Regions from separate parts of the Streptomyces sp. M41 genome, predicted to be linked through region 1. Evidence: riboswitches for the same ligand, from Rfam matches in the RefSeq annotation. Region 1 holds a riboswitch; the other holds the start of a gene.
What was found. Region 1 has a riboswitch for cobalamin ahead of metE (5-methyltetrahydropteroyltriglutamate--homocysteine S-methyltransferase). Riboswitches for the same ligand answer to the same signal wherever they lie in the genome.

Region 1 (5,649 bases):
TCCGGACATGCCGCCCTCCGGACGGCCCTCGGCCAAGCCGGAGGGGGGACGAAACCGTCTCCGTCCCCCCTCCGCTCTCATCCCTCAGGAGAGCCCGATGTCCACCACCACACTCACCCACCACGTCCGCGTCCTCGCCGCCGCCGGTCACCGGCACGACGAGATCCTCACGCCCGCCGCTCTCGACTTCGTCGGCAGGCTGACCGGCGCCTTCGCGGAGCGCCGTCGGGAACTTCTGAAGGAGCGTCGCCGGCAGGCCCTGCGGCTGGCCAGTGGCTCGCCGCTCGACTTCCCCATGGTCACCTCCGCCGTGCGCGCCGACCCGAGCTGGCGGGTGGCGCCGCCCGCGCCCGGTCTGACCGACCGCCGGGTCGAGATCACCGGCCCGCCCGAGCGTCGTATGACCGTCAACGCCCTCAACTCCGGCGCCCCGGTCTGGCTGGCGGACTTCGAGGATGCCACCGCGCCCAGCTGGGACAACATCGTCTCCGGTCAGCTCAACCTGCTCGATGCCATCGAGCGTCGCATCGACTTCACCTCGACGGAGGGCAAGGAGTACCGGCTGAGGGACCGCGACCGGCTCGCCACTATCGTGGTGCGACCTCGTGGCTGGCACCTCGACGAGGAGCACCTGGAGTTCGACGGCCGGCCGGTGCCCGCGGCCCTGGTCGACTTCGGGCTGTACTTCTTCCACTGTGCCCAGCGGCAGATCGACGCCGGGCACGGCCCGTACTTCTACCTGCCCAAGCTGGAGAACCGCTACGAGGCCCGCCTGTGGAACGACATCTTCGTCGCCGCGCAGGAACTCCTCGGCATCCCGCGCGGCACCATCCGCGCCACCGTTCTCATCGAGACGATCACCGCCGCCTTCGAGATGGAGGAGATCCTCCACGAACTGCGCGAGCACAGCGCTGGACTCAACGCCGGCCGCTGGGACTACCTGTTCAGTCTCATCAAGACGTTCGGCCACCGCACCGACTTCCTCCTGCCCGACCGGGCGCAGGTCACCATGACCGCGCCGTTCATGCGCGCCTACACCGAACTCCTCGTCCGTACCTGCCACAAGCGCGGCGCGCACGCCATCGGCGGCATGGCCGCCCAGGTGCCCGGCAAGGACCCCGCCGCGAACGAGGCCGCGCTCGCCAAGGTGCGCCTCGACAAGGAGCGGGAGGCGGAGGACGGCTTCGACGGGTCGTGGGTGGCTCATCCCGCGCTCGTCCCCGTGTGCCGCGAGGTCTTCGACAACGTCCTCGGCGCACGGCCGCACCAGCTCGACCGCACCCGGGACGACGTGGAAGTGGCACCGGCCGACTTGTTGTCGGTGCGCCGGATCAGCGGCCCTCCCACGGCGGAGGGGGTGCGCACCAACGTGTCGGTGGCGTTGCGGTACTTCGCCGCCTGGCTGCGCGGCCAGGGCGCGGTCGCCATCAACGGGCTGATGGAGGACGCGGCCACCGCCGAGATCGCCCGCGTGCAGATCTGGCAGTGGCTACGGCACCAGGTGATCGACCGGGAGACGGTGGAGCGGGTGCTGGACGACGAGCTCGTGGCGCTCGGCGCCGAGTACCCGTGGGCGCCCGTCGACGAGATCCGCGCTCTCTTCGAACGGACGGCCCTGGTGGGTGAACTTCCGCTGTTCTTCACCCCGGACGCCTACAGTCGCCATCTGGTGCGGCGGACGGAGGCTCAGGGATGAGCGCGGTCATCGGACGCGTCGGCGTGGTCGGCGGCGGCCAGATGGGCGCCGGCATCGCCGAGGTGTGCGCACGGGCCGGGCTCGACACCGTGCTGTGCGAAGTGGACGCGGTCGCCGCTCGCGCCGCACGGGACCGCGTCGCCGGCTCGCTCGCCCGTGCCGTGCGACGGGGCAAGCTGACGTCGCAGGCCGCGGACGACGCTCTCGTCCGGCTCGTGTTCAGCAGCAGCCTGGAGGACCTCGCCGACCGGCAGCTCGTCGTCGAGGCCGTCATCGAGAACGCCGACGCCAAGACAGAGATCTTTACCGCGCTCGACAAGATCGTCGAAGACCCGGCGGCCGTGCTCGCCACGAACACCTCCTCCCTCCCGGTCATGCGGCTCGGCATGGCCACCAGCCGGGCCGACCGGGTCATCGGCCTGCACTTCTTCAACCCCGTCCCCGTCCTGCCGCTGGTCGAGCTGGTGACCTCGCTGCACACGGCACCGCAGACGGTCGCCGCGGTGCGGGACTTCGCCACCCAGGTACTCGGCAAGACGGTGATCCAGTCCCAGGACCGGGCCGGCTTCGTCGTCAACGCCCTGCTCGTCCCCTACCTGCTGTCCGCGATCCGCATGGCCGAGTCCGGCTTCGCCACCGCCGCCGACATCGACACCGGCATGGAACTGGGCTGCGCCCACCCCATGGGCCCGCTGAAACTCGCGGACCTGATCGGCCTGGACACCGTCGCGTCGATCGCCGAGTCCCTCTACGACGAGTTCAAGGAACCCCTCTACGCCCCTCCCCCGCTGCTCCAGCGGATGGTGGAGGCGGGGCTGCTGGGCCGTAAGGCCGGCCGGGGGTTCCACACCTACGACCAGGGCTGAGGCCCTGGTACGACGCGGGCTGAGGGGCCCGCACCGCCGCGGGGGTGAGGGTCCCGCGCGGCGCGACTGGGAAAAGGGGCGGGAAGCGCGTGTGCGGCGCTTCCCGTCCCTTCGCGTTCGGCCGGCGTAGTGTTCCGCGTCACCTGCCACATCCTGGACGGCTCTCTTGCCCGCGCGGCGACACCCCGTAGGCTGGCATGCGCAGCTGGTTCGCCCCGTCCGCCAGGCGGGAGGCGTCGTAAGAGGGAACCCGGTGGGAATCCGGGACTGCCCCGCAGCGGTGAGCGGGAACGACCGCCGTCATACGCACTGGGTCCGACGTACCGGGCCTGGGAAGCGACGGCCAGTAGATGTCCTCCGTCACGGAGGGCGTGCCCGCGAGTCCGAAGACCTGCCAACTGCCCGTGCGCGGACCATTCCGTGCGCGGCATCCCGGTGACCTCGAGGGCGGGTCGGCGTACATACCAGACGGACGAACCGTGCCTTTGCCGCGCACGCTCCGGTCCGTCCGGTTTCGTCACCCCTTCGCGCTCTCGTCCCGTCGCCGGGATCTCAGGGATTCATCTCGCGAAGGAGATCTCCGTGACCAGCAAGCCCGCAGCCGCGGCAGCACGGGCCACCGTGTACGGCTACCCCCGACAGGGCCCGAACCGGGAGCTGAAGAAGGCGATCGAGGGCTACTGGAAGGGCCGTGTCGACGCCGAGGCCCTCCGCTCCACCGCCACCGACCTGCGCGCCGCCAACTGGCGACAGCTCGCCGACGCCGGCATCCACGAAGTGCCGACCGGCGACTTCTCGTACTACGACCACGTCCTGGACACCACCGTCATGGTCGGCGCGATCCCCGAGCGGCACCGCGCCGCCGTCGAGGCCGACGCACTGGCCGGCTACTTCGCCATGGCCCGTGGCACACAGGACGTCGCACCTCTGGAAATGACCAAGTGGTTCGACACCAACTACCACTATCTGGTGCCCGAGTTGGGCCCCGACACCGACTTCACCGCGAACTCCGCCAAGCAGGTCGCGGAACTCAAGGAGGCCCTGGCGCTCGGTCTGACCGCCCGGCCCGTCCTGGTCGGCCCCGTCACCTACCTCCTGCTGGCCAAGCCCGCCCCGAGCGTCCCGGCCGACTTCGAGCCGCTCACCCTGCTCGACCGCCTGCTGCCCGTGTACGCCGAGGTCCTCGCCGACCTGCGCGCGGCCGGAGCCGAGTGGGTCCAGCTGGACGAGCCCGCCTTCGTGCAGGACCGTACCCCGGCGGAGCTGAACGCCGTCGCACGCGCCTACCGTGACTTGGGCGCCCTCACGGACCGTCCGAAGCTGCTGGTCGCCTCGTACTTCGACCGGCTCGGCGAGGCCCTGCCCGTACTGGCCAAGGCGCCCGTCGAAGGGCTGGCGCTGGACTTCACCGAGGGCGCCGCCGCCAATCTGGAGGCGCTCGCCGCCGTCGGCGGTCTGCCGGGCAAGCGGCTGGTGGCCGGTGTCGTCGACGGCCGCAACATCTGGATCAACGACCTGTCGAAGTCCCTCAGCACCCTCGGCACCCTGCTGGGTCTCGCCGACCGGGTGGACGTGTCGGCCTCCTGCTCACTGCTGCACGTACCGCTGAACGCGGCGGTGGAACGGGACATCGAGCCGCAGATCCTGCGCTGGCTGGCCTTCGCCAAGCAGAAGACCGCCGAGATCGTCACGCTCGCCAAGGGCCTCGCCCAGGGCACGGGCGCGATCACCGCCGAACTCGCCGCCAACCGGGCCGACCTGGCCTCCCGCGCCGGCTCCCCGATCACCCGCGACCCGATCGTGCGCGCCCGCGCGGAGGCGGTCACCGAGGCCGACGCCCGCCGCTCCCAGCCGTACGCCGAGCGGTCGGCCGCCCAGCGCGCCCATCTCGGCCTGCCGCTGCTGCCCACCACGACCATCGGGTCCTTCCCGCAGACCGGCGAGCTGCGCGCCGCTCGCGCGGACCTGCGCGCCGGCCGGACCGACACCGCGGGCTACGAGGAGCGCATCAAGGCCGAGATCCAGGAGGTCATCTCCTTCCAGGAGAAGACCGGGATCGACGTCCTGGTGCACGGCGAGGCCGAACGCAACGACATGGTCCAGTACTTCGCCGAGCAGCTCACCGGCTACCTCGCCACGCAGCACGGCTGGGTCCAGTCCTACGGCACCCGCTACGTCCGTCCGCCGATCCTGGCCGGCGACATCTCCCGCCCCGAACCGATGACGGTGCGCTGGACGACGTACGCCCAGTCCCTCACCTCCCGCCCGGTCAAGGGCATGCTCACCGGACCGGTCACCATGCTCGCCTGGTCCTTCGTCCGCGACGACCAGCCCCTCGCCGACACCGCCCGCCAGGTCGCCCTCGCCCTGCGCGACGAGGTGGGCGACCTGGAGGAGGCGGGGACTTCGGTCATCCAGGTCGACGAGCCCGCCCTGCGGGAGACCCTGCCGCTGCGCACCGCCGACCACGCCGCGTATCTCTCCTGGGCCACGGAGGCGTTCCGGCTCACCACCGCCGGGGTGCGGCCCGCCACCCAGATCCACACCCACATGTGCTATGCCGAGTTCGGCGACATCGTCCAGGCCATCGACGACCTCGACGCCGACGTCATCAGCCTGGAGGCCGCCCGCTCCCACATGCAGGTCGCCCGCGAACTCGCCGCCCACGGCTACCCGCGCGAGGCCGGACCCGGCGTGTACGACATCCACTCCCCGCGCGTCCCGAGCGCCACGGAGGTGGCCGACCTGCTGCGCACCGGCCTGAAGGCCATCCCGGCCGAGCGGCTGTGGGTCAATCCCGACTGCGGTCTGAAGACCCGTGGCTGGCCCGAAACCCGTGCCTCTCTGGAGAACCTGGTCGCCGCCGCCCGCACGATCCGAGGTGAGCTGCCCGCCTCCTGACCGTAGGTCGAGGAAGGGGCCGGGATGCGACGAGTGTCCCGGCCCCCACCCGGGCCCCGACGAGCGGCACCGCCATGGCCAAGGCACAACGATCCTCACGGCAATGCGCCCGGCAAGGTATAGTTAGCCTCACCTAACTTACCGACCGCCAGGAAGGCCGTGGCCCAGTGAGCGCCGAACACGAAC
Region 2 (5,649 bases), on a different contig from region 1:
CTCGCCGAGACGCCCGCCTCGGCGGCCGGCAAGCCGAGGGGGCATGACGTCTCGTCCCACCAGAAGAACGTCAACTGGCCGAAGGCCAAGGCGAAAGGCGCCCGGTTCGTCTACGTCAAGGCGACCGAGTCACACACCTACCGCAACCCCTTTTTCGGCCAGCAGTACAACGGCTCCCGCGACGCGGGCCTGGTCCGCGGCGCCTACCACTTCGCCCTGCCGAACAGGTCGTCCGGCAGGACCCAGGCGGCGTACTTCGTGCGCAACGGCGGCGGCTGGCGGCCCGACGGCTGGACCTTGCCGCCCGCGCTCGACATCGAGTACAACCCGTACGGCAGGCAGAAGTGCTACGGGCTGACCAAGGCCAGGATGACCGCCTGGATCCGGTCCTTCAGCGACGAGGTGCTGCGGCTCACCGGCCGCCGCCCGGTGATCTACACGACCACCCACTGGTGGAACACCTGCACCGGCGCCGACCGCGCCTTCGCCGCCGATCACGCGCTGTGGGCGGCGCGCTACAACGCGTCGAGCGCGGGAACACTGCCGGCCGGATGGCGGTTGTGGACCTTCTGGCAGTACGACAACGGCGGCAGCCTGCCGGGTGACCAGAATCTCTTCAACGGGTCCATGGCGCAGCTGAGGAAGTTCGCCCGGGGCCGCTAGCCCATGGGGCCCGGGCCGTACGCCACCCAGCGGAACGGAAGCCTCCGCCACCATGGGAGAAACCCTCCCTCCCGGACACCGTGCGGCCCGCCCCAGTTCATCTTCCGTTCACTCAGGTTGCCTACGTTCATCGCGCCAATGACCTCGAACGATTGCCTGGGTAAATGGAAAGCTTCTCGCTGATCCTCGCGATTGTGGTGGTGACCGCACTCGCGTTCGATTTCACGAACGGTTTCCACGACACCGCCAACGCGATGGCCACGACCATTTCCACGGGCGCTCTGAGGCCCAAGGTCGCGGTGGCCATGTCCGCCGTCCTCAATCTCGTCGGCGCCTTCCTCTCGGTGGAGGTCGCCAACACCATCTCCAAGGGCCTCGTCGACGAGGCCGGCATCCGTCCCGAAGTCATATTCGCCGCGCTGGTCGGTGCGATCCTCTGGAACCTGCTGACCTGGCTGGTCGGTCTGCCCTCCAGCTCCTCGCACGCCCTCATGGGCGGCCTGATCGGCGCCACCGTCGCCTCGGCCGGCGTCGGCGCGGTCCACGGCGACGTGCTCGTCACCAAGGTGCTGATCCCGGCGATCGCCGCCCCGCTGGTGGCGGGCATCGCGGCGATGTTCGCCACGCGGCTGACCTACAAGCTCGGCAAGAAGGCCGACGGCGGCGAGGCGTCCAAGAAGGGCTACCGCGCCGGGCAGATCGCCTCCGCCGGTCTGGTCTCCCTGGCCCACGGCACCAACGACGCGCAGAAGACCATGGGCATCATCACCCTCGCCCTGGTCGCCGGCGGCACCCTCGCCCCCGACTCCGACCCGCCCATGTGGGTCATCCTCTCCGCGGGCGTCGCCATCGCCCTCGGCACCTACCTCGGCGGCTGGCGCATCATCCGCACCATGGGCAAGGGTCTGACCGACCTCCAGCCGCAGCAGGGCTTCGCCGCCCAGACCAGCGCGGCCACGGTCATCCTGGCCTCCTCCCACCTGGGTTTCTCCCTCTCCACCACGCACTCCGTCTCCGGCGCGGTCATGGGCGCGGGCCTCGGCCGCAAGGGCGGCGTGGTCCGCTGGTCGACGGCCACCCGGATGTTCGTCGCCTGGGGCCTGACCCTGCCGGCCGCCGCCCTGGTGGGCGCGCTCGCGGAGTACGTGACCGGCTTCGGCGACTGGGGCACGGCCCTCGTCGCGGTCTTCCTGGTCGTCTCCAGCGCCGTGATCTGGAAGCTCTCCCGCCGCGAGATCGTCGACCACACCAACGTCAACGACCACGACCCCGACGAGCCGGCCGGCGTGGTGACCACGGCCATGGCCGCCGTGACGCCGCCGCCGGCGGGCACGGTGACCGAGGACATCACGGCCACCGTCCCGGCTCAGGCCTCCGAGCCGGCGCCGTCCAAGGCAGCCGTCTGACCCCCACCCGGTTACTCCTCCGGTTACTCAAGGAAGCAGAAGCATGAAGATCGACTGGGCGGCTCTCGGCTCCGTCTTCGGTGTCAGCCTCGTGGTCACCATTGCCCTGGTGGGCCTGTTCACCCTGGGCATCACCGGCCTGTCCCGCCGCGAACGCGCGGTGGCCCAGGGCGACTCGGCCACGCTCGCGGTCACCGGCGCGTACGCCTGCTTCGCGGCGTGTGCGGCGGCCGTGGGCTACGGGATCTATCTGATCGTGGCGTGACCCGCGCGCGCGTCGTGCGCTGACGCACGCCGGTCACGGATCGAGGTGCGAGACGGAACACCGTCCCGCACCTCACGCCTGTGTGGGCCTCCGCACACTCTCCCTTCGCAGGTCAACAGCAAGTTGACGGCCCTTCCGACCCCGTGGTGGACTGCCGGAGCCATCTACGGCGGCAGAAGAGGAAGCCGGTGCGAATCCGGCGCGGTCCCGCCACTGTCACCGGGGTAGAAACCCCCCGGGAGCCAGGAACTCTCACCGCCGGTCTCGTCGAACCAGGGCGCGGACACCCTGAGTGAGGACATAACGCGATGCTCGGCTGCCGTTCGAACTTGAGGTTCCGCACCAGGGCGCTGCCCGCCCCCGCGGCCGGCTGACGCCCATGCGTGCCGATCGCGTCTTCGCGTACGGCGCCGCCGCCGGACTTCTCGGTGATCTGCTGCTCGGCGACCCGCGCCGGGGGCATCCGGTCGCCGTGTTCGGGCGGGCCGCCGCTGCCGTGGAAGGTGTGTTGTGGCGTGACCACCGCGCGTGGGGTGCGCTGCACACGGCCGTGTGCGCCGGTGGCGCCGTGGCGCTCGGAACCATCGCCACCCGGGCCGTCCGTACGTCCCCCGCCGCATCCCTGGCCCTGACCGGCGCCGCCACCTGGGCGGTGGTCGGGGGGACTTCGCTGGCCCGGGAGGCCCGGCACATCGGGCGCGCCCTGGAGGCCGGAGACATCGAGGGCGCGCGGGCGCGGCTGCCGCATCTGTGCGGGCGGGACCCGCAGGCGCTGGACGCGGACCAGATCGCCCGGGCCGTGGTGGAGTCCGTCGCCGAGAACACCTCCGACGCGGTCGTGGGCGCGCTCGTCTGGGGGGCCGTGGGCGGGGTGCCGGGGCTGCTCGGGTTCCGGGCCGTGAACACGCTCGACGCCATGGTGGGCCACAAGTCGCCCAAGTACCGGCGCTACGGCTGGGCTTCTGCCCGGCTCGACGACCTGGCGGGGTGGCCGGGGGCGCGGCTGACGGCCGTGCTCGCGGCGCTGGCCGGGCCGGATCCGCGCGGTGCCGTGAGCGCCTGGCGGGCGGACGCGATGAGGCATCCGAGCCCCAACGCCGGCCCCGTGGAGGCCGCTTTCGCCGGGGCGCTCGGGGTGCGGCTGGGCGGGACGCTGTCGTACGGGGGGCGGGTGGAGCACCGGCCCGTGCTGAACACACAGGGACGGGCCGTCGTCACCCAGGACGTCGACCGGGCCGTACGGCTGTCGCGGCGCGTCACCTGGCTGGCGCTCGGGGTGTGCGCCGGGGCGCGGCTGCTGACGAACGCGCGGTCGCTGAAGAGGGGGCAGAGAGTATGAGCGGTGGTCTTCTGGTCGCCGGTACCACCTCCGACGCCGGCAAGAGCGTCGTGACCGCCGGGATCTGCCGGTGGCTGGTACGCCAGGGCGTCAAGGTCGCGCCCTTCAAGGCGCAGAACATGTCCCTCAACTCCTTCGTGACGAGGGAGGGGGCGGAGATCGGCCGGGCCCAGGCCATGCAGGCGCAGGCGTGCCGTGTGGAGCCGACGGCGCTGATGAATCCCGTGCTGCTCAAGCCCGGTGGCGAGCAGAGCAGTCAGGTCGTGCTGATGGGCAAGCCGGTCGGCGAGCTGAGCGCGCGCGGCTACCACGGCGGACGGCAGCAGAAGCTGCTGGGGACCGTGCTCGACTGTCTCGCCGAGCTGCGGGGCACGTATGACGCGGTGATCTGTGAGGGGGCCGGCTCTCCGGCTGAGATCAATCTGCGGCGGACGGACATCGTCAACATGGGCATCGCGCGCAGTGCGCGGCTGCCCGTGCTGGTGGTGGGCGACATCGACCGCGGCGGTGTCTTCGCGTCGTTCTTCGGGACCGTGGCCCTGCTCTCCCCCGAGGACCAGGAACTCGTCGCCGGGTATCTGGTCAACAAGTTCCGGGGAGATGTCAGCCTGCTGGAGCCCGGCCTCGACATGCTGCACGACCTCACCGGGCGGCGGACGTACGGTGTGCTGCCCTTCCGGCACGGGATGGGCATCGACGAGGAGGACGGGCTGCGGGTCTCCCTGCGCGGTGCCGTACGGGAGTCCCAGGTGTCCGCCCCCGTCGGCGAGGACGTGCTGCGGATCGCGGTGTGCGCCGTGCCGCTGATGTCCAACTTCACCGATGTGGACGCCTTGGCCGCCGAGCCGGGTGTGGTGGTGCGGTTCGTGGACCGGCCGGAGGAGCTGGCCGACGCCGACCTGGTGATCGTGCCGGGCACCCGCGGGACGGTCCGGGCGCTGGAGTGGCTGCGTGCCCGGGGGCTCGCCGAGGCACTGGTCCGCAGGGCCGCCGAGCAGCGGCCCGTCCTCGGCATCTGCGGCGGGTTCCAGATCCTCGGCGAGCACATCGTGGACGACGTCGAGAGCCGCAGCGGCGAGGTCGACGCGCTCGGGATCCTGCCGGTGCGGGTGCGGTTCGCCCGGGAGAAGACACTCACCCGGCCCGAGGGCGAGGCCCTCGGGGAGCGGGTCGCGGGCTACGAGATCCACCACGGCGTCGCCGACGTACACGGCGGCACCCCCTTCCTGGACGGCTGCCGGGTCGGCCAGACCTGGGGCACGCACTGGCACGGCTCGCTGGAGTCGGACGGATTCCGGCGGGCCTTCCTGCGGGAGGTGGCGCTCGCCGCGGGGAGGCGCTTCGTGCCGGCCGCCGATACGTCGTTCGCCGCGCTGCGCGAGGAGCAGCTCGACCGGCTCGGTGATCTGATCGAGCAGCACGCGGACACGGACGCGCTGTGGCGGCTCATCGAATCGGGGCCGCCGCAGGGACTGCCCTTCATTCCCCCGGGGGCTCCCGCATGAGCGCCGCGCGCACCCTCGGCGCCCCGGCGGCCGGGGACATCGACGACCGGACGTACGAGATGTGCGACATGTACGAGGAGCTGCCGGCCGATACGCCGGAGCGGCGGCGCGCCACCTGTCTTGAGCTGGAGGGCAACTTGGAGGGCGACGACCTGTGACCACCCCCTTCCCCTTTTCGGCCGTTGTCGGCCAGGACGACCTGCGGCTCGCACTGCTGCTGAACGCCGTGTCCCCGGCGGTCGGCGGCGTGCTGGTGCGCGGTGAGAAGGGCACGGCCAAGTCGACGGCGGTGCGGGCACTTTCGGCGCTGATGCCGCAGGTGCCGGTCGTCCCCGGCTGCCGTTTCTCCTGCGACCCCGGCGCTCCCGACCCCGCCTGCCCGGACGGACCGCACGAGCCGGGTGCGGGCGTCCCGCGCCCCGCACGGATGGTCGAGCTCCCGGTCGGCGCCTCCGAGGACCGGCTGGTGGG

Region 2: it holds a riboswitch for cobalamin, as region 1 does, so the genes downstream of both, ACHBTE_RS28955 (cobalamin biosynthesis protein) here and metE (5-methyltetrahydropteroyltriglutamate--homocysteine S-methyltransferase) in region 1, are expected to answer to the same signal.

Annotation. Positions count from the first base shown of each region.
Region 1 is NZ_JBIMKE010000010.1:83,702-89,350, forward strand. Features, by position in the region: gene aceB (malate synthase A) at 98-1,696, shown strand; gene ACHBTE_RS15745 (3-hydroxybutyryl-CoA dehydrogenase) at 1,693-2,562, shown strand; cobalamin riboswitch at 2,752-2,976, shown strand; gene metE (5-methyltetrahydropteroyltriglutamate--homocysteine S-methyltransferase) at 3,145-5,463, shown strand; gene ACHBTE_RS15755 (2,3-dihydro-2,3-dihydroxybenzoate dehydrogenase) at 5,631-5,649, shown strand, end outside.
Region 2 is NZ_JBIMKE010000030.1:33,583-39,231, reverse strand. Features, by position in the region: gene ACHBTE_RS28970 (lysozyme) at 1-663, shown strand, start outside; gene ACHBTE_RS28965 (inorganic phosphate transporter) at 828-2,069, shown strand; gene ACHBTE_RS28960 (hypothetical protein) at 2,113-2,334, shown strand; cobalamin riboswitch at 2,464-2,607, shown strand; gene ACHBTE_RS28955 (cobalamin biosynthesis protein) at 2,714-3,673, shown strand; gene ACHBTE_RS28950 (cobyric acid synthase) at 3,670-5,178, shown strand; gene ACHBTE_RS28945 (hypothetical protein) at 5,175-5,336, shown strand; gene ACHBTE_RS28940 (putative cobaltochelatase) at 5,333-5,649, shown strand, end outside.